DNA from 3 places in the Anaerobacillus sp. QJM3NY_32 genome. Region 1 is predicted to be linked to each of the others. Evidence: riboswitches for the same ligand, from Rfam matches in the RefSeq annotation. Region 1 holds a riboswitch; each other region holds the start of a gene.
The links. A riboswitch is a leader RNA that binds a small molecule or an ion and turns the genes downstream of it on or off. The one in region 1 is predicted to bind S-adenosylmethionine.

Region 1 (9,930 bases):
ACGCCCGTAAAGATCACTTGAATGAGAAAGCCAAGCGTAAATAGCGATAAGAGCCGACGATCTCTTAAATGTACAAACATTCCTTTCATATCCTTTATAACACTGCTATTCCCCCCCTTAAAAAAGCGAGAGGGCGGCAGAAGCCAATAAAAGCAAATGATCGCTATAATAGCAAACCCTGCAAGGATGATAAAACTTACTTGCCAACTATATAAGTCAGTCAAATATCCTGTTGCGACTCGTCCACTAAGTCCCCCCATTGCATTGCTCGCAATAAAAATGCTCGTAGCAAGTCCTACGTTACTTGGAGTTACTTCATCTGCAAGATAAGCCATCGCCGATGCCGGTATACCTGCAAGAAAGAATCCCTCAATACACCGAATAATAAGCAGAAGAAGGAATGAATTCATAAACGGCATTATTAGTAATGAACTAAGGACAAAAAGGAGCGATATTTTCATCACTACTGTTCGCCCATAGCGGTCTGAAACAAAGCCAAGTATAAGAAGTCCTGGTATCATCGTGATGACGGGCATGGACATAAGTAAGCTTGACGTTGTTGCCGTTAAATGAAATTCACTTGCAAATATTGGAAGCAATGGTTGAAAAGCATAAAGTGCCGAAAAGACTAATAATGCTCCACATCCAAGACTAACCGCCGCTCGCCAGAAACCCGCATCTTTTGATGTATATGGCTGATTGTTATTTAGAACAACTGACACTTGATCATCACCTTCAATTTTCTATCTTACTTTTATTTTAACTGATTGGGAATTTGAGTGAGATCAATTCCCCACACCACTGGCATATAAAAATAAATCGCCAGTGTAATAATGACGACAGATGTTAGGTTTAGCCAGAAACCTGCTCTCGCCATATCTGGGATTTTTAAATAGCCTGACCCGAATACAACGGCGTTCGGAGGGGTTGCAACCGGAAGCATAAAAGCACAGCTTGACGCAATTCCTGCCCCAATCATTAGAGCATAAGGATGAACTCCGATCGCGGATGATAGAGACGCCATGATTGGAAACATCATTGTCGCCGTCGCCGTATTTGATGTAATCTCCGTTAAGAAAATAACAAGCGATGTGACAAGTAGTAAAATGACGAACAGATGGATGCCTTCAAGAACCGTTAATTGCTCCCCAATCCAATTCGCAAGTCCTGATTCCTGAAAGCCAGAAGCAATGGCGAGTCCAGCTCCAAATAATAGAAGAATTCCCCATGGTAATCCTTTTGCTGTATCCCAATCTAAAAGAAAGGCACCTTTTTTCGAAGGGGCAGGTATAAGAAAAAGTAATAGCGCTGCAGTCATCGCGATGACAGTGTCATTTATATTCGGATTAAGCTCACTTAAAACAAAGGAACGGCTAATCCAGGCAACCGCAGTGAAAGAAAAAACTACCATAATGACCTTTTCTTCCATAGACATTTTCCCAAGATCCGCTTTCTCCTTATTAATCACCTCTTTCCCGCCTGGCAGCTCTTTAACATTCATCGGAAATGCCATTTTCACAAGGTAATACCAGCAGCCGAATAAAAGAAGAACAGTTAAAGGTACGCCAAACATCATCCAGCGGGCAAATGAAATCTCGATGCCATATAGCTCATTGACCACCGCTGCAAAGATGGTATTAGGAGGTGTTCCAATCAATGTTGCTAAACCACCAATTGAGGCACTGTACGCGATGCCAAGCATAATGGCTTTTCCAAAATTAAATTGCGGAATCCCTTCTTCTTGTTTCATATCAAGCTGCTCGGATACTTGATAAATCACCGCCAGCCCAATTGGCACCATCATCATAGCCGTTGCCGTGTTTGAGATCCACATTGATAAAAAGCCTGTTGCAATCATAAAGCCAAGTACAATTCTCTCTGTACTTGTTCCTATTGCTGATATAATGAAAAGAGCAATTCGTTTATGTAAATGCCACTTCTGCATTGTAAGCGCGATCAAAAAACCACCCATAAAGAGAAAAATGGTGTTATCGCCATAAGCTGATGCTGTTAAATCACCTTTTAGTCCGCCCGTTAGTGGAAATAAAATTAATGGTAAAAGAGACGTCGCCGGTATCGGAATGGCTTCTGTAATCCACCACGTTGCAATCCACGCCGTACTTGCTAAGATGGCCAAACCTGCTTCTGAAAGACCATTTGGATTAAAAAACAACATTATGCTAAGAAAAAGGACCGGTCCGAGGATCAACCCCGTCAGTTTCCTTTTATCATAAGCAGGATCTGGTCCAGATGCATAACCTGGATTTTTTTGAGAACTTTTTGAAGGGATTTCCGGCGTGTGTGAAGAAGCGAATGTTAAGAGATCTTTTGCTCGATCATGTTCTTTCCATAATTGGTTCCAAAGGTGTTGTTCCATAGTCATACCTCCTATCGTTCATTAAACTATAGTGTAGAATTCGCTCGCCACATCTGTCAATAAATTCACAATTTTGGTACTTTATTACTCTCTTTCAAGAAAGGACTTTTGATTCGTTTTTCCATTTCCATACAAGTAATTCATTTCAACCCCCTTAAATTTCCATTTGGGGCGAAAATTATAAGTTGATGATATGTTTTTTATAATTCAAAATAAATAAACTCAATGATTAAATGTAAGAATAGATACACAATCCACAACAAGTTGCTCAAAATCGATCCAGGGGGTATATGATGAGAAAGATACAACAGACTACTATTAATTCGGTTGTGAAATACGGACAAACAAAGCTTCCAAAATCAGCTAATACAGAATGTCCAGAATGCGGAAGCGATGCTTCATTTCAACTGAAGTTCGATTATCAAATTAATCAGGCTGTGTTCTCCACGCTTTCTCGCTGCTCTATTTGTAAAGAAGCTGTGCTTTTCATACTCATTAAAACGTCCCATAATGATCGCGGAGAAGAAGTTGAGCTATTCGTGCATCAAACCTCTTTTACACGAGAGCCGCTCGGCAGACTGACTAGCACAGCTAGATTACCCGATGACCTTGAGCGTGTTTATCGCTCAGCAGTGAATGTACATAACATGAAGGATTGGACCGCAACGGCTGTAATGGCTAATCGTGTTCTTGAGAGCATTACAGGTAGTTTTCTATCTGAAAATGAGCTAGGACAGCCACTTTCTAAACAGCTAGAAACACTTGCTAAACAGATTGATTTAGAAGAACCAATTGTAAAACTAGGACACCTACTAGGCAAAGGTAGTAATTTAAATAACCTCCTTTGTCTTGAGAAAGCTACAAGCGAAGAAACGGCCAACTTAATTATCGACTTACTAGATTCACTTATTGAATACTTGTACATTCTTCCTCAACGAATTGTGCATCTTCAAAAACAAATCGAAGGATAATAAAAAAAGCAGGTAGCTCAAATTAATATGTACCCTGTGTAAAGGACAGTTTAAAAAAGACTAGGCAACATTAAGAAGATGATTCCTGTATTGAACAGGGGTCATCTTTTTTAAGTTCCACTGACATCTATCCAGGTTGTAATACATCATATAACTCTTAACTTCACGTTTTAATTCGATTAGTGTTTGACAAGGTTTTATTGAGGCTTCGTCTTTAAAGTGACCAAAGAAAGATTCCTGTGGGGCATTATCCCAACAGTTTCCTCTTCTAGACATAGACTGATCTAAACCGTATTTCTTTAGCTGTTTTTGGTAGGTAGGGTGAGTATAGTGAAAGCCTTGATCAGAATGAATAAAGGCATTCGCATCTAGTTTTGCTTTACGGTTGTTTTTAAGTTTTACTAACGTATCTGTCGCTAGATCGAGCGTAATTCGGTCAGACACATGATAAGCTAGGATCTCATTCGTAGAGCCGTCCTTTATGGTAGATAGATACGCTTTCTTCTTATTTCCATAAAACAAATAGGTAATGTCAGTTAGAAGTACTTTCCCTGGGATGCCTTGTTTGAAGTTTCGCTCAAGTTTGTTTGGTACAACGCTGTGCTCTTTCGTTGCTTTCGCCATACGACGATAGGGATTCGCTCTTCTGATCGGACATACGATTCCGTATTTTTTCATGATTCTGCGTATGCGTTTTAAGTTATAGGTTATTTGATACTGGTTAGCTAGCGTCATCTTGATTTGACGTGCCCCTTTTTTTCGCTTTTTAAAGGCATAGGCTTTTAGGATCCAGTCTTTTAAAACTTGGTCTCGCGCCTCGTTTTCTGTTCGACGCTTTCGAGCACCTTCAGTGAAATAACGATAATAACCAGATCGTGAGACACCCACTACGGAACATAAGTATCGGACCATATTTTTAAGTTGATACTCATGGATGATATGGCGGATTAATTCAAACTTGAGAGAAGCAGCTAATTTTATCTCTTTTTTCCCATCCCCTTTTCCATCATTTCGAGCTTTTTTAGGAGATCATTCTCTGCTTTTAATAGGTTATTTTGAGCTTCTAAACGTTTGTATTTTTCCTCTAAAGACAGTTCCTTATCTTTGGATCTTCCGGAGCTTTCTTTACGAGTGTCAGTAAGTCCATTAATCCCTTTGTTTTTATAACCCTGTCTCCACCTTCTCGCGGCAGAATGTACTCTTTCGTGTCCGAGAGTATCGACATCAAATCCATTTTCTTTAAAAATCTGACTCGGTAGTTTTCCTTTTTCATACTCCGTAATGAATATTCGCTTAAATTCATCACTGTATGTGATTCCTTTTTCACTAACTGATTTCACAAATTTATTAGAGGCAAGTGTTTTGACATCTTCCTCTGAGAATACTTTCTTACTCATTAATAATCATTTCCCATCGTAGAATTTGTCCTCATTATACATAAAAGTACCCTATAGGGCAGACTTTTTTTAAGTGTCTACTCTATAGGGTACATATTAAATTGAGCTACCTGTTTTTTAAATGCTCATATCAAATTTTAATTCAAGATTCTGTTTACTATCACTTTAGCCCTTTTTCGAAATAGAAGGATAGTTGATGAAAATCGCAATAATTCCTGCAATAGCAATGAGGATTGGATAAATTGAATACGGTAGTAGAGCGAGTGGCGAAATCGACGCAAGACCTGCTACTGCAAGCACCTGTGCCCCATATGGGAGCATGCCCTGTATACTACCTGAGAAAATATCAAGAATACTAGCAGACTTTCGTGGGTCTACCCCATATTCTTCGGAAATGTTTTTCGCAAGTGGCCCCCCCATTATGATCGAAATGGTGTTGTTAGCTGTTGATAAATCAAGCACGCTTGCGAGACCGGCGATACCAAACTCTGCTCCTCTACGAGAAGTTACTTTGCTCAGGATTTTGTCCAATACGTATTGTATTCCTCCGTTATGCTTAATGACTTCAATCATCCCTCCGATGACGAGAGCAATCATGGCAAGGTCTTCCATCCCTTTTATGCCCTCTGTAACCGTGGAGATCAGTTCACTCATTCCAAATGTTCCGTTATATAAACCTACAATCCCAGCAAATAAGGTACCACTTACAAGTACAATAAGAACATTAACACCAGCGATCGCTGCGATCAGTACACCTAAATAAGGGATAATTGTAACGAAATCAAATGCGTGTTCTCCTCCAACCGTTGCTTGCTCTCCCATCGTTAAAGCACCATAAATAATGGCTGTTACAATAGCAGCTGGCAAGACTATAAAAAAGTTTACTTTGAATTTATCTTTCATTTGCGTATTTTGTGTGCGTACTGCCGCAATCGTAGTATCTGAAATCATAGAAAGATTGTCACCAAACATTGCCCCACCTATGACCGCTGATAAAGCCAGTGCCGGGGCAACTCCGGTTTGCTCTGCAATTCCAATTCCAATGGGAGCAAGTGCTACAATCGTTCCCATCGATGTACCCATCGAAATAGAAATAAAACAGCCAATGACAAACAAACCTACGATTAAAAGATTAGCCGGTAGAATTGATATACCTAAATTAACAATCGAATCTACTGCTCCAATTTTTTCAGCTGTTCCGGCAAACGCCCCAGCCAGTAAAAAGACCAAAATCATTAATATGATATTCGTATTACCTGCTCCACGACAAAACACTTCCACTTTTTTCATAAAGCTTTCTTTTCGATTCATCGAAAGAGCTACGCCCGCCGCAATTAGAGAAGCGAGAATAACAGGCATACTATAAAAGTCCTTTGTTATGATAGCTGTACCAATAAAAAGCACAATAAATATTCCAAGGGGAAGTAAAGCCAGGCCGTTCCCCTTTATTTCTTTCTCCATTATTCATGTCTCCTTCATCTTTTATTCTGTCTCAATAAAAAAAGCCCACTTCAAGAGAAGAAGGCTTTTGCACTTATCTCTCAAGATTTCTCTTGCTGGAAGCAGCACCTTTCTGATGATCAGAGGTTGCTGAAGCTTCTTTGGGCCAGGTCCCTCCACTTCTCTTAATAAGAAATATACAATTATTAATGAGCGCATGCTTCATTTTACTTTTTCATAACGAGCTTTACTTTATCACGCATTATTCTGATGAGTCAACTTTGATTAACTGCATCAAAATAAACTCCTCATCCTTTAAGGAGTTTACCTGATTAACTAGTCTGGTTCAAGCTTTGTATGACTACCAATTTTTGCAATAGATCAATCTTTATTTTCCTAAAAACCACTCAATATCCTTCATAATCGATTCCGGTTTTTCTTCTGGTAGAAGGTGACCGGTTTTTTCATAGATGATCAGTTTAGCATTTGGGAGATCCTTACTGAGACGCTTCCCAATTTTCAACGGCACAACTCTGTCATTTTCTCCCCATATTAGTAGGCTAGGTGTATGAATTTGATTTAGTTCAACTTCTGACAAATCTCCTTCGCGATCTCGAATCATCCTAACTAATGACCGAAAGATACCCTCATTGAAGAAAGGTTGGATATATCCATCCATCATTTCTTCATCGATAAGGGAAGGATCATAAACACAATTAAGCAAATTTCCTCTAACACCTTTTCGATAAAGCCACCTTTTCAAGTATACCGAGAAAAAAGGTAAGTACGATGTATACACTAGACTCTGTTTAGCCTTTTCAAGATATCCTGAACTGCACAGTAAAATATTCTTACTAACGAGATCATCTTTCATAGCCGAGGCTCTCATTGCTACTTGCCCACCCATAGAATGGCCGATCATAACAGTATGATCAATTGAAAGCCTTTCTAAAAGTTCAACCACCACTTCCGCATAATTATGATAAGAGTGGACAAAACGATTAGACTTTTCACTTTTTCCGAACGGAGGAAGATCAATGGCAACAACAGTATATGCCTTTGTTAATAATGGTATCAATCTTCTGAAGCTGAAGCTCGACGATAGAAAACCGTGAAGAAGCGTTAATACTGGCCGATCGACGGCTGTGTCATTTCTATAGTATTCATAGTGAATATCAATTCCTTTGATCTTTTCCGTATTTTGTTTAAGATTTTGAGCTAATAGCATCTTTCATCTCACTCCGGATTTTGAATTCATCTGATCTGATTCACCCTTCGTTTCTAACCAGACAGGATGGTCTCACTTATTCAGGTTTGACTTTATAATTATTTTACCCCAATCCTGAAATGAAAAACTTTTTTTACATCCGAGAGGATACTCCATTTTTTTCATTCTAACTCTACGTGCACAAGGTCCAGCAGCTTTATCGTTGTCCTTTTTTCATTATGGTCAATAATACGCAGTTCTTTCGTAAGTGGATCTACATAGTCCACATATCCAAAGAGAGTTTTCGTTTCTCCCCCACTAAAGTGTTGAAAACAAAGCGAGTTGTGATTGGCCATTGCTTCACATATTGTTTCATTCATTTCCGCCATTCTTTGTTCATCAAGTACCGGCTTTTCACTTTTTTTCTCTTCGGTTTTCCAATCTCTTAGCTCTTTCACATGCTCAGGTAACATCATTGACGTCCATTTTATATTTCCGCGATCACGAATCACGCTTCTTCCCCCTTCTATGCTTTATGACCACCCACAAGTTTACTTCTATGCAGTGCCGTACCGGCCTTTGTGTATGAAACGGCACGAAGCAGCGCATCTGAGCCATATTTCTCACGGATCGAATCCATCACATATCCGAGATCCCGCTGCTTTGGGCGTGACGCGTTAAATAAGTCCAACTGCACTTCTTCATCATTGCAAATATTTGAAAGGGTAATGGAAATCTTACGAACCGTTTTTCTTCCAAAGAACTCCTCAAATAACTGAAGACATACATTGTATATTTCGAGCGTAATAGCAGTCGGGCTGTGGATACTCCTTGAACGGTGAAAGCCACCCCCGCCTTCTTCTTTACTATAACCAATCCCAAGGCTAATCGTACGCCCTGCCTTCCGGGCTTTTCTCGCACGTCTTGCAACTTCTTCACTCATCTCAAGAATGACGTGTTGAATGTCTTTTTCGTCATGGTAATCTCGCAACAAAATTTGGCTTTTCCCATAGCTAATCTGTCCCTGCATAATCGGCGCACCCATTTCAGAAAGATCGATGCCCCACGCATGATGATAGAGCTGATTTCCCATAATACCGAATTTTTCTTCTAGTAGATGTAGCGGGTAATGCGCAAGCTGCTTTACATTCATAATCCCCATTCGATTTAACGTTCGCTCGACACGCGATCCGATACCCCACATTTGACTTAGCGGGGAAAGCGGCCAGAGTTTTTTAGGAATATCTTCATAAGTCCATTCTGCAATCCCTTTTTCTTTCGCTTCCAGATCGAGACAAAGCTTTGCCATTAAAAGATTTGGGCCAATCCCTATGGCACATGGTAATCCGAATGTCTCTCTTATTTCATTTCTGATCTTGTGAGCTACTTCAAATTTGTTCCCCCAAAGTCGTTCTGTCCCATCAACCTGCAAAAACGATTCATCAACGCTATACGTATGGATACATTCTGATGGTACATAACGATGAAAAAGCCTCGTTATTTCCATTGATTGTTTTAAATATGAAGACATTCTCGCATTAACGATATGAATGTTTTTATTATTTGGAATTTCAAATAGTCTGCTCCCTGTTCGTATTCCAAATTCCTTCTTTAGTGCCGGAGACGCTGCTAGCACAACACTTCCCTGTCGCTCGGTATCACCAACAACCGCGAGATAGCATGTAAGTGGATCAAGCCCCATCTCTACTGCTGAACAACTTGCATAAAAACTTTTCATATCAATACATAGGATTGTTTTCTTTGGAAATTTAGAATAATCCATTTGTATCCCCCCTTCTCCTAATCAAAAGAACGTTTGTTCCCTTTATATATACCCGTATTTTAACCGAATATACGTTCTCTTTACAATAAGTACTTTCTTCCAATCATAAAACGATTCACTTAGCATCACCCTTTTTTCTAAAGTAACGAAAAGTACCGGAAGAAGAGTAACAATGAACTTAACGATATTCACTCCAAAGTTAGTCATCAGAGCACATACGTATTGGAGATCCTACACTTGTTCCATTAACAGATAGGGAAGTAGAAATACTCGCGCATCAATCTCTAAACGCACAGAAAAAGAACCAGGATATGCCGTTTCATATGGTCATTAACGCCATTATTTATTAGCACACCACCTCCTGAGTCTAAAGAACCAATACCTTTTTTTAAAATAACAGGTATATCTCCCTATAACTCTATCCAAAAGGATAGGTCTTAACTATCAAAATAGTTTAAATAGTTTGAATACTAAATCTTTTATGGTAATGTTAGCTCATCTTAATCACGAGGGGGATATAGAATGGGAAAGAAAAAAAATTTACTTTCAATCGGTTTATCAGTGGGGCTCGTTAGTACCATGCTCGCACCATCCTCAACATTTGCAGCAGCAGATACGAATATGAATAAAGAAACAGGAACACCTACTTTTGTTTCAGGAAAACTAACAAAAGCAAGCTCTCAAAATGCCAATCAAGTACTATTTGATTACTTGAACGAACAGAAAAACCTGTACAAGTTTAGTGGATCTTCCGC
Region 2 (9,930 bases), 1.3 Mb from region 1:
AAAGCCAGAGATGACTTATGATGAAACGTTCTATGAAGGAACACCTGGATTCTATGATGAAAAGTACGCTTACTTAACTGCAAACGAAACGGTAAGTCATTTACGTTATAACGCGTTATCAGAAGGACCCGCTATCCCTTACACAGATGTCGTTTGTCAATTTGGAGAACCTGATGAGGTCGTCTTTAATGAACTGGATAACGAATATTTGCATGTATATCATACTGGTGAAAACAGACTTTCTTTCGTCTCAGAATCAAAAGAAGGTGACATTAAAGCAGTAGCGCTTGAAACCGTGCAAGCACAATAATCTAAAGGTTTTGAAACCAACATAAGGGTCAGGCACATCTGCGCCTGACCCTTATGTTGATATTTCACCAATTGGCTCATCGTACCATTCTCTCTAGCAATATAAATTATTATGTTTCCGCCTTACTATGCAATATCTACCTTATTTTTCTGGGTACAGCTTTTTCAAATATTCGACTGATTGACATATTAGCTCTTTAAGTACTTCAAGATCAATGTCCGCAAGCTTATTTACATAAACACAGGCCTTCCCTGTTGTATGTTTTCCTAATCGAGCTAAAGCATCCTCGCGCTCTGGTTCTCCTTGAGCGAGATACAAACTAATCTTAGCCTTCCTAGGAGAAAATCCAACGAGCGGTGCATCCCCCTCATGTCCCGTAGCGTATTTATAATGATAACTTCCGAACCCAATAATACTTGGTCCCCACATTTTCGCTTCATACCCTGTCGTTTCAGTAAAAAGATCTAACAAACGATAGCCATCCTCCCGCTTCTTTGGATGATCAACGCTTTCGATGAATTCAATCACACTGTTATCCGTTTCTTTCGTTTTCAGTTCATACATCAAAATACCCCCTTTATTTCTTCACCTTTCACTTACTATTTACTCCGCCCTTTCGTTAATTCCTTTTTATTTTCCTTAGTTCAACAATCGCAAATTTCGAAAGCTTATTACTGCTATGCCCTTACAAGTAAAGATGTATCAAAAGCATTTCTTTTATTACCGTTTCATGTTTCTTATCGAAAATCAGTTAGGAAACGAGTAAATCGGGAACGTTCCTTTTTATAGTCATACCAAACTTTAGTTGATACTTACATCTCGGAGGTATAACCATGTTTACTTTAAATGATATTCCCATGTTCTTTGTGAATTTCTTCATTATTCTACCAATTGTCACTCTTGTCCATGAAGCGGGTCACGTGCTCATAGCGCGGCTATTTGGAGGCAAAGTGAAATTTTGCATCGGTACAGGACGCACGCTCTTTCATATAGGACCGCTGGAAATTAGAAGAAAGTATTTCATGGAAGGCTGGTGCCAATACGAAGAATTAACCTACAACAAAACGTGGGCACACGTTGCGATCTATTTAGGTGGCAGTCTATTTAATCTCATTGTGATTTTAATCATTAACTACTTGATTACCTCAAACACAATACCTGTAACGCTGTTTTTCTATCAGTTCACATATTTCTCTATCTACTTTATTTTCTTCTCACTTATGCCCTTCCGTAATGACAATGGCAGACCTAGTGATGGGATGGCCGTATTCGATGTTCTTCGATACGGAAAATCCGTCGATCCAATTGATTAAACGTAAAGGATAAAAGCCAAATTCTGTTCTCACACAGAATCTGGCTTTTTTTCATATCGCACCATCTTTCTCACCTTTACCGAAATAAAAACCTCATGCCTACTCATACCGCCATGTATCTCTTCGAAGAATTGTAGTAAAATAAAAGTAGAAGAAAACGAAGGGGTGATCACTTGACTAGCAAGATGAATCAGCTGTTCGAGGAGCAAAAAAGTGTTCATGTGCTTTATGCCTACCATGGGATGAAGAATTACCTCGAACAAGTCGTTAGTTATACTGAAAAAGGAGTCGCGAACGGAGATTACGTCATCTTAATCGAAAATGATCGCCTGTATCCGATGATTGAGAAAGAATTAACCTCAAGGTTAACGGCTAACGAAATGAAGTTTGTCCACAGAGTGAACAGCTTCGACTTTTACTTTTCTAGCGGCAGTTATCATCCTCCTGCTATTCATGAATATTTCAAAAAGACCGTTCAACCTTATGTGGAATCTAATCTCTCCTTCCGCTCATGGGCACATGTGGAATGGGCCTCGATGGAAGACCCTCTTCACCTTATAGAAGACTTCGAAAAAATTGTAGACGAAGCAGTTAACGATCTTTCCTTCCCTCTTATTTGTGCATACGATGGAGAAAGAATGCCTGATTACCTCATTAACATTTTGATGGAAACTCACCCTTACGTGTTAATGGAAGAAGAATTTTTCACTTCAAAACAATATTTAGCTTAAATAGAAATGCACCCCTCTAAGAAAATCTCAGAGTGGTGCATTACCTTTGGTATGGCTAAGATATTAGACGTTGATTCTTTCATTCGTCTCCATTGTTTTCACATTTACTTCAAAAGCATCTGGATATTTAATACCAAGGCCCGTATTTAAACAAATAACCTGTTCATTTTCTTTGATCCAATTTCGTTCCCTTAATCTTTCCGCAGCAGCGAATGTACTCGCTCCTTCGGGACAAATAAATTGCCCTTCTAACGCAGCAACTTCTCGCTGAGAGATTCGAATATCTTCTTCAGAAACAGCAACGGCACACCCGTCTGTTTGATAGATCGCATCCAATACAAGAAAGTCTCCGATCGCTTTAGGTACATTGATACCAAACGCATGCGTCGTTGAATTTTCCCAGAACTCAGACTCAGTTTTTCCTTCTTCGAATGCCTTCACAATAGGGGCACACCCCTCCGATTGCACAGCAACTAATCTTGGAAGCTTTTGATCCTTAATCCAACCAAGCTTCTGAAGCTCAAGAAACGCTTTATAGATCCCAATAAGACCAACGCCACCGCCTGTTGGATAAAGAATTACATCAGGAAGCTCCCAATTCAGCTGTTCCGCTATTTCATACCCCATCGTTTTTTTACCTTCAATGCGATAGGGCTCTTTTAGGGTAGATGCATCATAAAATCCTTGCTCTTTCACGAGATCACCAACTATTTTACCAGCGTCACTTATTAACCCGTTGACTAGATAAAGATGAGCACCAGAAATACTCACTTCTTTTCTCGTAATCTCAGGTGCGTCAACAGGCATAACGATATGAGCGTCCAACCCAGCCTTTGCTGCATAAAGTGACCAGGCAGCTCCAGCATTTCCATTTGTCGGCATCGCAAGGTTCTGAACGCCAAGCTCCTTTGCCTTCGAAATGCCGACTGCCGCTCCCCGAGCTTTAAATGAACCCGTCGGCACCATTCCCTCGTCTTTTATGTATAAGTTTGAGAGATTCATTTTCTGACCAAGGGATGGTAGTGGCAGGAAAGGGGTCATCCCTTCTTCAAAACTAACTTTATTCTTTTCTTCTTTAACCGGAAGTAATTCATGATAGCGCCAGAGCGACTGTTCTCGTCCGGCAATCATTTCCTTTGTAAGACACTTTTTCACCTCATCAAGATCATATTCGACAAGAAGTGGTGAACCACAAACACAAAGCTGTTGAATCGTATCTGAATCATATGTCTCGTTGCACTTTGGACATGATAAATGACAAACCATACTATATGGCATTGAAGCACCTCCGACAATTTAGTAAAAGACGTGTTGAAACCCAAAGTTCACACGCTGATGAACTTCGGGCTTCATTTCGATATAACTAGCTATGAAAATCAAGTCCTGATCGCACTTCTTCAACATATCCTGCTCGAATCACATAATCACCGAAATGCTCATCTACCTCTTTTTCTTTCGCATAGTTAAATAGAATCGGTTTTAATGACGCAAGGATTTCTTCTTCGCCAATGTTTTCTTTATAAAGCTTGCTGAGACGATCCCCAACGAACCCTGCTCCCATGTACATATTGTACTTACCAGGTGCTTTCCCAATAAAGGCAATCTCCCCAAGCGTCGGACGTGAGCAGCTATTTGGACAACCTGACATGCGGATCACGATTTCTTCTTCTCTCAGTCCCGCTTCATCCACGATCTCTTCAATCTTATCAATGAGAGAAGGTAAATATCGCTCTGCTTCTGCCATCGCTAGACCGCATGTTGGGAACGCCACGCAAGCCATCGAATTACGGCGCAGTGCTGAATTTTGTTTCCCATCTGTAAGACCGTATGTTGCCACAAGCTCATCAATCTCTGCTTTCTTTTCTTCTGATACATTCGCTATAATGAGATTCTGGTTCGGCGTTAGTCTGAAATCTCCTTCGTGAACCTTTGCAATTTCACGAAGCCCTGTCATAATCTGATAATCTTCTAAATCCACAATACGACCATTTTGGATAAAGAGCGTTAAATGCCATTTGCCGTCACCCTTCACCCATCCATAGCGATCACCATTATGATCGAAGTGATAAGAACGAGCTTCTTCTAGTTCATAGCCCAGTCTATTATTCAATTCGTTCCGAACCCAGTCGAGTCCTCTTCGATCGATCGTATATTTGAAACGAGCGTTCTTCCGCTCTGACCGATTGCCATAATCCCGCTGAATTGTAATGATTTTCTCAGCAACATCAACAATCTTTTCGGGTGTACAAAATCCAATCATTCGGGATAGCTGAGGATACGTACTTGTGTCTCCATGCGTCATACCCATGCCGCCGCCTACCGCGACATTAAATCCTTGTAGCTTGCCATCTTCAAGAATCGCAATAAAGCCAAGATCTTGTGAGAAAATATCCACATCGTTTGATGGAGGGACAGCGACCCCAATCTTAAACTTTCTTGGCAAGTAATGTGGGCCATACATCGGCTCAATTTCCTCTTCTTTTCGATCAAGCACTTTTTCTTCATCTAACCAGATTTCATGGTACGCTCTCGTTCTCGGTAAGAGATCATCGCTTAACTTCCGTGCCCATCCATGCACCTCGGCATGAATATCCGATTGATAGGGATTGGCATTACACATCACATTCCGATTCACGTCACCGCATGCCGCAAGAGAATCCATCAGAACCTGGTCCATTGCCTGAATGCTTTTTTTCATATTCCACTTTAAGATCCCATGCATTTGGAACGTTTGGCGCGTCGTTAGCTTTAACGTCCCATTTCCGTATTGATTCGCAAGATCATCCATTACTAGCCATTGCTCTGGGTTAGCTACTCCACCAGGTAGTCGCACTCGAACCATAAACTGATAAGCTGGTTCAAGCTTCTGCTGTTTTCGCTCCTGACGAATATCGCGATCATCTTGCATATAGCTCCCATGAAATTTTAATAGTTTTGTATCTGCGTCTGGGATGGAAGCGGTGATGGGATCCGCAAAGCTTTTCACAAGCGATCCGCGTAAGTAATCACTTTCGTCTTTGATTTTCTCCATTTCACTCGGTTTGCCGTCTTCTGTTACCGTCTTTTTCGACATGATCAATCTCCTTCCCTGATGCGCTTAGTACACATCGCGCTGGTAGCGTTTCGCGTTACGTAGATCTGCAAGATAAGCTTCTGCTTCTGACTCACTGAAATTCCCCTGTTGCTCTAAGATGTTAACGAGTGCCACGTGAACGTCTTTTGCCATATACTTTTCATCTCCACATACGTAGACGTGCGCACCCTCTTGCAGCCACTCGTATAGTTCTTTACTTCGCTCGAGCATGCGGTGCTGAACATACACTTTCTCTTCTGAATCACGAGAAAACGCCACGTCCATACGAGAAAGCACCCCATCTTTCAACCACTTCTGCCATTCGACTTGATAAAGAAAGTCTGTGACAAAATGCTGTTCACCAAAGAATAGCCACGTTTCTCCACTTGCGCCACTTTCTTCTCGCTCTTGTAAGAATGCCCGGTACGGCGCTACGCCAGTACCTGCGCCTATCATAATGATAGGGGTGTCAGGATGATCCGGAAGTCTAAAGTTTTGATTTCGCTGCACATATACTGGGAGTGTATCCCCCGCTTGTGAGCGCTCTGCGCATTGGCCAGAGCATACGCCCGTACGAGCTCGACCATGTGCATCATACCTTAGTGCCCCAATTGTGAGATGAACTTCATCTGGATTTGCCTTTGAACTGCTTGCGATCGAATAAAGACGAACCGGAATTTTGCGCAGAACGTTTACAAACTCCTGTGCCGAGACGGTCCACGGTCCGTAGTCCTTCACCAAATCAATTAAATCTCTACCGTAAAGGTATGTTCTTAGTTCTTCGCCTTCCGCTTCAACCATGCGCTTAAGCTCAAAACTTGATGTCAGCTCTGCAATCTTCTTGAGCAATGGCTTTGTGAGACTCGTAATCTCATATGTTTTCGTTAAAGCTTCTTCAAGTGGCTGAACGTCACCCTTTTTGTTCACCATAACCTGTTCTTCTCGCTTCCAGTTCAGTTCATCGATTAGCTGACGGACAAGAGCAGTATCATTCTCCGGGTAAATACCAAGGCTATCACCCGGCTCATAATCAAGGTTCGATCCTTCAAGATCAAGCTCAATGTGCCGTGTTTCTTTATTCGATCCACGTCCATTCAAATTAACATTCTCAAGAATTTCGGCTTTGAATGGATTCGTTCTGGAATACGTCTGATTCGACTCATCAGGTTTTGTTTCAGAAGTCGATTCTCTCGTAGACTGATCTTCTTTCAATACTCCCGTCACGCCTTCGAACCACTCTTCTGCCGGCTCTTCGAAATCAAGATCACAATCTACACGAGGATAGAGCCTTGTTGCACCTAATTCTTCAAAGCGCTTGTCAAAATCTTTCCCGGTTTGGCAGAAAAATTCATAGGAGCTATCACCAAGTGATAAGACTGAGAATCTGAGACCATTTAATTCAGGGGCTCTCTTACTTTGAACAAAGTCATGGAAGCTTAACGCATTATCAGGAGGATCGCCATCTCCGTGGGTGCTTGTAATCAATAATAAATCTTCTACTTTTTTAAGCGACTTTGGCTTAAAATCATCAAGCGATGAAAGGGTAACGTTGTATTTCTCGTTTTCCAATCGCTCAAAGAAAGATTCCGCTAGTGACTGACAATTGCCAGTATGTGAGCCATAGAGAATCGTAAGCTCACGTGTTTTTGCTTCTTGTTTAGAGAATGCTTCTGAAGCAGAAACACCTTGAGCAACCGTCTCAGTAGCTGCCGCAGCTTCAGAGCTACCTGGTACGGAAAGGTATCCGCTCAGCCATATTTTCTGCGTCTCATTTAATGTTGGTAAGAGACGATTTAAAAGCTCCGTTTGTTCTTTGTCAAAAGGGCTATTCACAACCTGTAACTGCAATACTATCCACCTCACAATACTCAAATTTAATTCAATGTAATTAAAGTAGTTTACTCGGAATTAATAGCAAATTAATTCGTCTGCATTCCCCCTAACCCATTCAACACAAAAAACCTCTCTTCTCAAAACATAAGAAGAAAGGTTTGTAAGTACGAAGCCAGTCTTCTTATCTTTCAGGATAAACCTGCTGGATTTGGCACAGTATGAGATGAAGGATCATCTCATCGGTTGCCGAAGCTTCATAGGGCCAGTCCCTCCACCTCTCTTGATAAGAAATGTTGCTATCAAATTGTATATGACAATGATTGGTTCAAATGTTATCTCGAGATCGAATAAAAGTCAATATATTATTAGAAAATTATCATCATTCAATTAACTAAATGGCGATAACACCAGCCATCTTCATGAAAAATAATCCAAATGATTCAGGTCTTTTATCCCTGCCGTTGTCCCTCTTGTATCCTATTCCGCATGCGCATGAAATCAATCGTATTCGCCATGACAAGAGATAGAATCATAAGAATCATCAACCAACTGGAGTAGTCAAAAGGCAGCACCAACAAGAGAAAAGCTATGAAAGAAAAAACGCAGGAGCGAATGACATGATCTTTAAATGTGACGTTAACTTTTTTCCCACGTTTCCATTTCAACAAGTTCACCGCAATACCAAATATCGATAGAAGCATGCATATGACATACGCCCAGAGTGGAAGGTCGTAACTCACTATAAAAATGGTAGACGATAGAAACAGCGTCAATACCGTATATCGAATCGCAATTTCTTTATGGGTTAGCGAAGCAAAATCCTTCAATACATACCTCCTTTTGACGATGAACGAATTTGGCCATTTTTGAGATACACGGTCCTTATGCAGATGGATAAGCTGGCTTCATCTCATTTGAAATCACCTGAACCCAAGGTCGCTCTCTGTTCCACGTCACTTCTAAAGGGACGCCCATACTTTTACTAAGATGTTCAGCTGTTAACACATCTTTCTTCTTGCCATTCACTGCAATTCGACCATTTTCCATAATCATAGCGTGAGTGAATACGGGACAAATCTCCTCAATATGATGAGTGATATACAATATGGTTGGACCCTCTTCCTCTTTTCCAAGGCGTTCAACCTGAGCTAATAACTGTTCGCGTGAATACAGATCAAGTCCGTTGCACGGTTCATCTAGAATAAGAAGCTTTGGCGAAGACATCAAAGCTCTCGCTATCAGGACTTTCTGCTTCTCACCTTGAGAGCAAATTCGAAAAGGTTTACCGCGTAAATGAGCAATACCCCATTCCTGCATCATCTTCATCGCTTGCGATTCTTCCTGTTCCGTCACCTGCTCATAAAGTCCAGCTGAGGCAAACTTCCCGCTAATCACAACATCTGTCACTTCCTGCATCGGAGAGATACGCTCAGTGAAAGCGTTGCTCACCCAGCCAATAGATTTTCTAAGTTCACTCAAATCAGTTTTTCCAAGACGATACCCCAATACTTCAACGACGGGATCATAGCGAAGCAGTGGCCAGATCGAGCCGTGAATTAACTGAAGTAGTGTCGTTTTACCTGATCCATTTAATCCGATAATGGCCTGATGCTGGCCTTTCTCTACGGAAAAAGAAATATCGGATAAAATCATCTGTTTCTCACGTGTGTAATAAGCATTTTCTACATGAATGATTGCCATACATCCCACTCCGTTCTTTGAAGAAAGTCATTCCAACTAGCGCTTTTTACATCGTATACCCGTTAGCAAATTCTTGAATCACTTCAAGCTCCTCTTCGCGTGAGTCTCTGCCAACGTTATGCTCATACAACTTTTGCATACGTGTAACATCACCATTGCACTCCTCAGTAATAGAAGCAACAGCACGTAAAAGGTTCACTTCGTTCTTAAAATCCTCCTTAGAGATTGCCTCCCCGTGTGATAAGATGAACCATTCTGCCTCAAAGCTTTCTAACTGATCAAGCAGTCGATTTGTTATGTTAACAGTGTAGTTGACTTTTTCTGAAAAAATATCAGGATAAAAGCAGTCTCCAAGAAAAAGGATTTTCTCTTCCTTCATATAAATCACAACCGAATCAGCCGCGTGATCGCCCCCAACAGGCTGAAGAATACACGTGACACCACCAAGATCAATCTCCATTTTCTCACCAAACGTTACATCTGGTAGCGTAATCGTAATGTCTCGAGAATCCACAAATTCCTTCTTGATCGCATTTGCACAAAATTCAATTTCAGTGCCTTCTTTCACCCGCTCATCCAACTCATCATCAGACCATCCTAATGGAATAAGCTTACTAATTTCCTCTTTCGTCTGATGCGAGGATAAGGAGACAGCATCTTTCAGCGCTGATAGTCCAAAGATATGATCCCAATGCCAATGAGTGAGCGCGACCATGTCCGGTTCCTTGAATCCTTTTTCCGATAGTTCTTTTAGAAAATAACGAGCATGGTCCTCTGAATTCCCAGCATCGATCATCAGAGACTTTCTATCTCCAATCACCATTCCTAGAATCGGTCGGTCCGTTTCGGAAACTGGTGTTTGATAGTAAAAGCGATTGCCAATTTGTTTAATCTGTTGCATTTATTGTCCTCCTTAAAATACAAACCTCGATGAAATTTCTTATTTCCATTTTATCATTTTGAAGTTTT
Region 3 (9,930 bases), 1.4 Mb from region 1:
GCCCTTAGATCAATATACGAGAAAATTTCTGGCTGATAAACAGTTTAATATTCTGCCCCGCGTATCTAAAAAGTTATACTCTGGTAGGGAATACATGGATCTTATCGATAATATAAAGGAAAAATTTTCTGACGAGAATTTCCCATTTTATTCATTTCCTGAGCTATCTTACAAAGCCTGGGATGGAAGTTTACTAGCGGAAGATGAAGATGAAGATGAAGAAGAGGAAGAGGTTCAAGAGGAATTACCAAATCAAACAAAAGAAAAAGAGAAATATACGAAGGAAGATTTTTTAAGGAAAGTTTTTATAGATGAAAGCCAATATGAAACGATTAAATCTTTATTAACTAGGAAGAAGAATCTTATTCTACAGGGGGCACCAGGAGTAGGGAAGACATTTGCTGCTAAAAGACTTGCTTACTCTTTGATGGAAGAGCGAGATGAATCAAGGGTGATGATGCTGCAATTTCATCAGAGCTATTCGTATGAGGATTTCATCATGGGGTATCGACCTAAAGAATCTGGTTTTGAACTGAAAGAAGGTCCATTCTATAAGTTTTGTCTTGAAGCATCAAGAAACCCCGATGAAAATTTCTATTTAATCATTGATGAAATTAATCGTGGTAATTTAAGTAAAATATTCGGAGAGTTACTTATGCTTATTGAAAATGATAAGCGGGGAGACAAAATAACACTTACCTATTCTGACAATCTGTTCTCTGTACCTAAAAATCTATATATTATTGGGATGATGAATACCGCAGATAGAAGTCTTGCTATTATTGATTATGCATTAAGAAGAAGGTTCTGCTTCGTTGAATTGGAGCCGGCTTTTGAATCAGCAAAATTCAAAGATCATCTTTTGGAACAAGGAGCTAGTGAAGAATTAGTAAATAAAATACAACATAAGATTGGTAGTATAAACTCTGTTATAGCAAATGATGTTAATTTGGGTAAAGGCTTTAGAATAGGGCATAGTTACTTTACTCATTATAGCGATTCGGAAAATTGGTATGATGAAGTGATCAGGTATGAGATTGAACCACTTATTAACGAATACTGGTTCGATGAAGAAGATAAAGCTAAAAATTATGTTGAAGAGTTGTTAAGGTAACTGTTATGAGTAATAGCAGTATCCCCGTTAAAAACATCTACCATATGCTTTGCTATGCGTGGAACGTACTCGACCAATCAGACGAAAATGTATTTGGTAGTGAGAAGTTTGATAATATCTATGATTTATTAGCTAGAATCTATATTAATGGAACAAATAGTTTAATAAAAAGAGGATTAAGTAGAAGCTATATTCAGGAGCGTAGAGAAGTATCAACGCTTAAAGGAAAAGTAGAAGTGGCTGATTCTATAAAAAAACAAACGTTTCGTAACGGCAGGATGGTTTGCCAATATGATAACTTCTCAGTAGACATTAAACTGAATCAAATCGTAAAAGCAACCTTCAATTTATTATTAAATGCCCCTATGCTAGATAAGACACTCAATAAGAAGTTACGAAAGCTTCGGTTGTATTTCTCAGACATTCATGATGTTCAAATGTCTAATGAAACATTTAGTTCATTACGATTTAATAGAAACAACTACCACTATAGAATGTTGATGAGTGTTAGTGAACTAATTTATCAGGGACTCATTTCTAGGGAAGAGGGTAGTGATACGAAATTTCTATCTTTTATTAGAGATAGGCAAATGGCAAAGCTTTATGAAAAATTCGTTTTAAATTTCTACCGTCGTCATTTGGATAGCCGCATCTATTGTATTCACTCTCCTAAAATACACTGGAATTTAGATCAATCCGTTGGTGATGAAGAGTTATCCCTTCTACCAGAAATGCGAACGGATATCGTTGTAGAAAATAAACTAACAAATTCCCAGCTTATTATAGACACGAAGTATTATGGTGAAACATTGACGACTAGTAATTGGACAGATAAAGAAAAAGTTCGTACGGGGCATTTATATCAAATATTCGCCTATGTAAGCAGCAGTGACTTTTTAGGGGATATTAAAGGAATGTTACTGTATCCAACGATTAATCGTGAAATAAATGCAGGTTATTCAATAACAGGAAAAAGCATCTATATAAAAACTGTAAACCTTAATGCTGAATGGAATGAGATATCGACTAGACTGTTATCATTAGTAGGGGTGATTGATAATAATGCATAGATTTCAAATTCTTTTAGAAAAAATTGACACTCCATCGATTATTAAGTAAACTATTACCAATTAAATAAAGTTATCACGAGTGAACGAGAGTACGGGCTCTTTGACTTCACAGCAACCTGCCAGGCGGTAAGGTGCTCCAACCTGCAAAGCATGGCTTTGAATGATAACGCGCGGATAGCGGAGGCTCTTTGTTGCATTCATTTGCGATGAAGGGCCTTTTTTGTTCATTTGTTGAATACCTTATTTATAACAATAAGGGGGATGAGTTTGTGAACGTAAATCGATTTGCACGAAGCGTCATGGCGAAAAGTTATGACGGGGAAAGTTTTTTATTACACGTGGCAGAAGTCATTGAACGTCAACTGAAGGAGTGGGAGGAGGCGTATGAAGTGATCGTGATGAAGTTGATTGACTATGAGGTCACTGTTAAAGAGGAAAACCGCTCCTATGAACTGTTGCTTACGGAGGATGCATTGCTTTCGCTACAACAGCAATCCCCTTATGCGCTGGATCGATATTTGTGGCTGGAATTAGAGAAGCAGGGGCTTCAAATTGTGAGAGGAAATGGGGATTATATTGAGAGTGTGATGTGAGACAATGTTGATAGAAGAGGATTTTGCTAGTTCATTTTGATGATTCGAAATCGTGGATGTTTAGGGATTAGACTTGGATGCTTTTAAGAATAAGCTGTAAAACTATTTTTGAAATGAATCGTGTATTTTTTCTGAATGCTTTTGAAGTTATTTAATGTGGTAAAATTAAACTATCAATGTAATGGATAATAAAAGTGATAGAAGAAATAATGGATCCATTTTTACTCTTTCTTTTGATTTTTTTAACATTACGAAATTTCCCTATTATAGGAGCGTTCTATTATGAAAACGAAAATGAACTATTTCATCTTATTTTTAACGATCATTTTTATAGTTGGTTGTACCAACTTAGAAGAGGCATCCAATAAAAATGCAGAAACAAATACACAAGAAGTAAGTACAGTTGAAACAAATGAAAATAGTGAAAAAGATGAAACGAACACTGCGGTTGTTGATGAACCAGTAGAAGAGGAAACACCAGACCCAACAGATGATGAACAGTTCGCAGGATACGAACTTATTGAAGTGGATGGTGGTGATTTGTCTGGACATCGAGAACCTAACGTCGTTGTTGATATTGGGTACGGTGACCGTGAATATTGGGCATTTACGAATGAATACGGACAACTCGTACGCGTTGTTGCTGACGAAATCATTCTACAAGATGATCGTAACGAACCTGTGTTATCGTCTGGACGGTACTATTCTGATGAGGCAAAAGTTCCGGGCGTCGAAAGTGACGTGTTAGATGAAGGACATATTATTGCTGATTCTCTCGGAGGGGTATCGAATGCTTATAACATTACCCCACAAGAGAGTACACTCAACCGACATGGTGATCAAGCTTATATGGGTGCGAAACGTTTCTCTATAAGTGCCTAGCACGAAATGAGAGGATTAAACCATTTTAATCCAACTGATTGACTGCAACTTGGAATGAAAGCCGTCACGTTGGCCGAAACGAGTTACTTGATACTCCACTAGGCGTTATATAATTAGTAGTTATGTAGGGTCTAAAGCGTGGTAAAGTCGGCTGAGATTACACCGTAAGGAATAAAGGTTAATACCCTACCCACGAAATGCAATCAGAGGTGGTTGAGTGTAAGATAAGTCGGAGTGCTATAAAATATCTATGGTGAGAATGTTCATTTAGAACTGACGAACTTGCGAATGTAAGGGTCTAGAATGCTACTGAACAGAAATGTTCTGTCTGTACTTAACAGAGTTAATTACCGAAAAGTATGAATCCAAATTAAGAAATTCGGCATATCTAACAATGAGGATATAAATTAACAGGCTCATAGTAAGCACCTACGGATATATGTACAGCTAAGTCAATCGGAACGTTGTAAGCAAAGGACATTTAATCAAACGACTACTAATCGGGCTGGTTTCTATAAGGTGATAATAACACCGAAATGAATTTACCTTTGTGAAAGTAGGGGCACAGTACCTAGGAAACTATGATAATAAGTAGTGGAGGGATAGCCCCAAGTCTTAAAATTCGATTAATAAACTATTTAAGTGAAACTCATAAGGTCAGGTAAGATGATGGGACTTTCCTAGGAGAGGAGAACAACAAACCATCGATGAGTGCGTCATTACGACACAATGAATATTATGATATGCAAGATACGTTTGACTGGTTATATGATAGAAGTAAAAAGAAAGCAACCAAGGGTCTCAGATTATACGAAATCATAACATCCGAAAAGAACATATTACTTGCATACAGAAATATAAAGGCAAACTCGGGAAGTAAAACTATGGGAACTGACGGAATGACCATAGCCGACTACAAGATTGTTGATGAAGAAACATTTATTGATGAAATTAGAGCAACTCTAAAAGACTACAAATCTAACTCTGTTAGAAGGGTTCAAATACCAAAACCAAATGGGAAATTAAGACCGTTAGGTATCCCAACTATAAGAGATAGAATTATTCAACAAATGGTCAAACAAGTCTTGGAACCAATATGTGAGGCTAGATTTCACAATCACTCATACGGGTTCAGACCAAATAGGTCTACACATCACGCTATGGCAAGAAGTCAACACCTAATCAATAGAAATGGGTTACATTTTGTAGTAGACGTAGATATAAAAGGATTCTTTGACAACGTTAATCATACAAAACTGTTAAAACAGATGTATGACATAGGAATCAAAGATAAGAGAGTCTTAAAGATAGTAAGTAAAATGCTAAAAGCTCCTATTAAAGGAGAAGGAATACCAAACAAAGGTACACCGCAAGGTGGTATTCTATCTCCTCTCCTCTCCAATATCGTCTTGAACGAATTGGATTGGTGGATTGGTGAACAATGGGAAAGCTTTGAAACGAATTACGAATACAGTACAAATGACAAAAAATTTAGAGCCTTAAAAAGCACTAGATTAAAAGAAATGTATATAGTTAGGTACGCTGATGACTTTAAAATATTTACAAGAAACAGCAAAACTGCAACTAAAATATTTCACTCTGTCAAAAACTATCTTAAAGATAATCTTAAACTCGATATATCAATTGAAAAATCCCAGATTACTAATCTAAGAAGACGAACTTCAGACTTCCTTGGCTTTAAAATCAAGGCAACGAAGAAAAAGTCAAAACATGTGGCACACACTTTTGTACAGGATAATAAGGTAGAAAGTATCAAAAATCAACTTAAAACACTAATTAAAACGATACAGGAAAACCCTATCCGGAAAACCGTAAGTGCGTACAACATATATGTAATGGGAGTCAAAAACTACTACAAATATGCAACCCACGTAAACATTGATTTTGTAAAAATAGCCCATCAGATTTCCAAAACCTTATACAATCGTCTAAAATCAGTAGGTAAATATGAAATACCTCTCAAGCCAGATGAAACATACTTAAAATTCAACAAGAATAATTATAAAACGTTTAAAGTGTGTGACTTATATCTACATCCAGTAATGGACATACAAACTAAAAATGTTATGAATTTTAAGCAAGATATATGCAATTACACTAAAGATGGTAGACTCAAAATACACACTGAGCTTAAAGCTGATGTAACGATAGAAATTCACAAAATTGCTAGGACAATATATGAACACAATTCAGTTGAACTAGCAGATAATAAACTATCCAAATACTCAGCCCAAAAAGGAAACTGTTCAGTGACCGGCAGATTTTTATATGTCAATGAGGTTCACTTCCATCATATAAAACCTGTAAGTTTAGGTGGTACTGACGAATATCGAAATCTAGTAGGTATACACAGAGACATACATAAACTTATACACGCAACAAGTACTGAAACGATTGTAAAATATATGAATGGACTCCAATTAAATGGAAAACAATTGGAGAAAGTGAATAAGTTTCGTAAAGAATGTAATTTATTTAGTTTAGCGTAAAAGAATTTCTTAAGATGGAACGCGGTATGCGATGAAAGTCGCACGTACCGTGCGGAGCAGGGGAAAAGACGGAGATAACATCAAAATCTTACCTATTGCTATAAGACGCGATCCGAAGCGCAGGTGAAGCTACTGATTTCGAAGCCATTATCACCTATCCGGATACGGAGGAGCAGATACCTTCAAGTTATCAGTACACGTATACGTTGAACGGAAATGAGATCGTTGATACATTTGATAATGTGAACCCTGATGAAGTCAACGCATCGCTCGGCTTAACTGAGAGCGAGCCTGACGATTCAACTCCTTCAGACACAGAGGGTGATATTTCTAGTATTGATACAAACGGGAATGGCCAAGTGACGATTAAAGAAGCAGAGGCAGCGGGTTATAGTATGCCGATCATGAGTGATCATTGGTTATATCCTTATATGCGTGATAATGATAATGACGGTATGGTAGGTGAATAAGAGTCTAGAAAAATATAGAAGGTGACACGTAAAGGGTATATCGCTTCGCCGGGATGTTTTTTATGATGCGATATTTCGAAAAAAGGTAGAGGAGCATTAATTATTAGTATAATTGATGCTCCTTTTATTTTGAAGATGGAATCGATAGAACCGTCTTGACGATTCCCTGCTAACATAAAACGCCTTTCTTAATGATTGCTCCATTAAGAAAGGCGTTTTTGGGGCCAAAAGCTATTCTTTAACATTCTCCTCTACCATATGCCTCAGCATACTAAGCTTATTATCCCAGAATTGCTCGAAATAGGAGACCCATTCTCTTACTTCTGCTAACTGCTCGGGTTGAAGGGAGTATATTTTGCTACGGCCGACTTTGCGATCACTGACCAAGTTTGCATCTGATAAAACATTCAAATGCTTGACGATCGCGGTCCGACTAATTGAGAAATGCTCACTAATTTCTTTAATGGAAGCGTCTTTTTTAGCAAGTAGCATCAGCATTTCTCTTCTGGAGGAGTCTGCGATTGCCTGATAAACATCATGCTTAGGCGCTGCCGACATTAGCCTTCTACAACCTTACGCAATCGTTCGTTGACGATGCTTTCCCAGCCGTTGTTCATCGTATTGCGGGCGTCTTGCTGCGTCTTATCGGTTGGTTTCATGATTTCATCTGGATGACCCCAGCCATCGTGAATGAGTGTGAATTCCGTCTTGTCTTCTACTTCTTCTAATAAAAAGTGAATTACCCAGCCCTGATTCCCCCACGAGAAGGAGAGTTCTTTTGGTGGGTTCACCGTTAAGACTTTACAAGGGGATGTTTCAAAAGGGGTTTCTAGCTCAAACTCATGCCCTTCTACAGCCTTAAAGTCATTTGGCATAAACCATTCTGCCATGCCTTCTTGAGAAGAAACAGCTTTCCAAACTTTTTCGATGGGCGCTTGAAAGGTTACTTGCTTTTTGATTTGTGGTACTTTGTTTGTTTCACTCATATGGATCCTCCTCGATATAACACCATTTGGTTTCATATAGATTATAACACCATTTGGTTATATATCAAGTGGTTTTGTAGTGAGTATAAGGTGGGGCAGATACGATTAACCTCCTCTACCTTTGTTAGTTGATAAAAAAAGTAACAGAAAAAAATTACTTAATTTGGTCTTTTCAGTCAAGCAGTCATTTATTAGTATAGTATGTTTAGGTATGATATAAGGAGAGATACATATATTGGGTGCTAGTAGTTTCATCCTTTCTTTATTCTATAAGATTTAACAGAATCGGAGGTTTCCATTGTGAAATCGATAGTTAAGTTCGTTTTCTTATGCATGATTCTTTTTACAGGAGGTTGTCAGATGGGAAATGACAAATCAATTACGGATCCTGAAAAAGTGTCTGCAGAAGATTTACCTGACACAAGAGCGATGCAGGATGAATTTACGAGAAGATTTTTGAAATCAACGGAAGAGGTAGAGGATGATTATTACTCATTTGTTTCTGGTATTGATCGTTATGAAATGAATTTCCCGAAATCGGGAGTGATCGGTGAGAAAGGTTATTCAAAAGATGAGGGATTTGAACAGCTTTCGATTGGCATTGAAAGTTCATCTTATAATATTGGGATTACTTCTGAGTATATTAGCCATTTAAAAAAAGATAATTTAGAGACGAATATATCTCTTTTAGGTAGCATTGCTGAAGATGTAGATTTTCAACAAATAGACAACGATACGGTTGATCTCTATTATGGGAAATTTAATAGAGAAGATAACTATGGATATCTAGCGTACGTACAAAACTCGAAAGATACGGGTGGTATTCTTATTTCTTATTACATTCAATGTTTCGAAACCAATAATAGCTGCGAGGATAATAGTAAAGAAGATGAGTTCCTCCAATGGTTGAAGAGTATTAAATTCAAGGAAAAAGGGCTTAGTGAAAATAGTGCATAAGTCATCATATGAGGAGTGAAACCAATGGATTTAACCCCTTCTGACCTAAAAACAAAAGATATTTACAAACTACTAACTGGCTCCGTTGTTCCAAGGCCGATTGCCTGGGTATCAACAGTGTCTGAAGACGGCGTTCATAACTTAGCACCATTTAGTTTCTTTACCGTTGCTTCCATCCGGCCTACCATTCTCGCGATCTCCATCGGACCAGGGACGGGGGAGCGTGAGGGTACGGAGAAGGATACGCTCGCAAATATCCGGATTCAAAAAGAGTTTGTCATCAATGTGGTGTCGAGCTCTCTTGGAAACGAAATGCAAAAAAGTGCAGAAAACGTACCTGCGGAAGTCGATGAATTTGAGCATGCTGGTTTAACACCGATCGATAGTAAGACGGTGCAACCGAAGCGGGTGAAAGAAGCTTCCATTCAAATGGAATGCAAGCTTCATCAAATTATTCCGCTCGGATCGAATGCCCTAGTACTTGGGGAAATGACGCACTACCATATTAATGATGATACGTATTTAGGCGACTATAAAGTCGATCTTGAAAAGCTTTCACCACTCGGACGGCTAGCTGGAAACTATAGTGAGAGCAAGGAGTTTTTTACGTTACCAAAGTAAGATGAAAAGAAGACTAGTCTAATGTGAAAATGCAAAAAAGTAGCTTGGGGTGATCTGTCCTCCAAGCTACTTTTTTTGATTGGTTACAGGTATATAAGAAATACCTCAAATGAATTTATAAGTTTTCCCCATTCGTTCCAATCACATCTTTATACCAGAAGAAAGATTCCTTCCTTTTTCGCTCTAACGTTCCGCTTCCATCATCCTGCTTATCTACATAAATAAAGCCATATCGTTTCGAGAATTCACCTGATGATGCACTCACAAGGTCAATGCAGCCCCAGCTTGTGTAGCCGATCACGTCAGCACCGTCTTCAATGGCTTCACCGATCGCTTTGATGTGATTACGAAGGTAGTCGATGCGATACGTATCCTGAATGGATCCGTCTTCTTCTACTTTGTCATAGGCGCCTAAGCCATTTTCCACAACGAAAAGGGGAACCTGGTAGCGGTCGTATAGCTGGTTTAAGCCAATGCGCAATCCTTCAGGATCGATTTCCCAGCCCCAGTCGCTTGCCTGTAAGAAAGGATTTTTGATACCGCCGATCAGGTTACCTTGGGAAGCTTCTAGATCGGATTTATCTCTTTTCTCTGTTCGAGACATGTAGTAGCTTAAACCGATATAATCGACCGTGCCTTCTTTTAGAAGTTCCAGGTCACCTTCTTGAATGTCTAACTCAATGTTGTGCTCGTCGAAATAGCGCTTGATAAAGGCTGGGTATTCGCC

Region 2: it holds a riboswitch for S-adenosylmethionine, as region 1 does, so the genes downstream of both, AC0VYH_RS07325 (assimilatory sulfite reductase (NADPH) flavoprotein subunit) here and AC0VYH_RS13745 (Na+/H+ antiporter NhaC family protein) in region 1, are expected to answer to the same signal.
Region 3: it holds a riboswitch for S-adenosylmethionine, as region 1 does, so the genes downstream of both, AC0VYH_RS06575 (hypothetical protein) here and AC0VYH_RS13745 (Na+/H+ antiporter NhaC family protein) in region 1, are expected to answer to the same signal.

The regions. Positions count from the first base shown of each region.
Region 1 is NZ_CM149684.1:2,609,979-2,619,908, forward strand. Features, by position in the region: gene AC0VYH_RS13725 (MFS transporter) at 1-722, opposite strand, end outside; gene AC0VYH_RS13730 (SLC13 family permease) at 755-2,377, opposite strand; gene AC0VYH_RS13735 (hypothetical protein) at 2,671-3,348, shown strand; one part of gene AC0VYH_RS13740 (IS3 family transposase) at 3,409-4,361, opposite strand; one part of gene AC0VYH_RS13740 (IS3 family transposase) at 4,361-4,745, opposite strand; gene AC0VYH_RS13745 (Na+/H+ antiporter NhaC family protein) at 4,911-6,206, opposite strand; SAM riboswitch class I at 6,277-6,380, opposite strand; gene AC0VYH_RS13750 (alpha/beta fold hydrolase) at 6,574-7,413, opposite strand; gene AC0VYH_RS13755 (YolD-like family protein) at 7,575-7,904, opposite strand; gene AC0VYH_RS13760 (Y-family DNA polymerase) at 7,919-9,175, opposite strand; gene AC0VYH_RS13765 (M4 family metallopeptidase) at 9,698-9,930, shown strand, end outside.
Region 2 is NZ_CM149684.1:1,352,677-1,362,606, reverse strand. Features, by position in the region: gene AC0VYH_RS07355 (hypothetical protein) at 1-310, shown strand, start outside; gene AC0VYH_RS07350 (DUF1801 domain-containing protein) at 452-874, opposite strand; gene AC0VYH_RS07345 (site-2 protease family protein) at 1,144-1,623, shown strand; gene AC0VYH_RS07340 (MEDS domain-containing protein) at 1,797-2,354, shown strand; gene AC0VYH_RS07335 (threonine synthase) at 2,418-3,632, opposite strand; gene cysI (assimilatory sulfite reductase (NADPH) hemoprotein subunit) at 3,718-5,427, opposite strand; gene AC0VYH_RS07325 (assimilatory sulfite reductase (NADPH) flavoprotein subunit) at 5,452-7,275, opposite strand; SAM riboswitch class I at 7,439-7,550, opposite strand; gene AC0VYH_RS07320 (hypothetical protein) at 7,710-8,087, opposite strand; gene AC0VYH_RS07315 (ABC transporter ATP-binding protein) at 8,143-8,961, opposite strand; gene AC0VYH_RS07310 (MBL fold metallo-hydrolase) at 9,008-9,862, opposite strand.
Region 3 is NZ_CM149684.1:1,218,062-1,227,991, forward strand. Features, by position in the region: gene AC0VYH_RS06565 (AAA family ATPase) at 1-1,114, shown strand, start outside; gene mcrC (5-methylcytosine-specific restriction endonuclease system specificity protein McrC) at 1,120-2,184, shown strand; SAM riboswitch class I at 2,252-2,354, shown strand; gene AC0VYH_RS06575 (hypothetical protein) at 2,454-2,777, shown strand; partial or broken gene AC0VYH_RS06580 (DNA/RNA non-specific endonuclease) at 3,060-3,629, shown strand; gene ltrA (group II intron reverse transcriptase/maturase) at 4,367-6,169, shown strand; partial or broken gene AC0VYH_RS06590 (DNA/RNA non-specific endonuclease) at 6,274-6,639, shown strand; gene AC0VYH_RS06595 (ArsR/SmtB family transcription factor) at 6,871-7,197, opposite strand; gene AC0VYH_RS06600 (SRPBCC family protein) at 7,197-7,625, opposite strand; gene AC0VYH_RS06605 (hypothetical protein) at 7,986-8,582, shown strand; gene AC0VYH_RS06610 (flavin reductase family protein) at 8,607-9,203, shown strand; gene AC0VYH_RS06615 (glycoside hydrolase family 1 protein) at 9,319-9,930, opposite strand, start outside.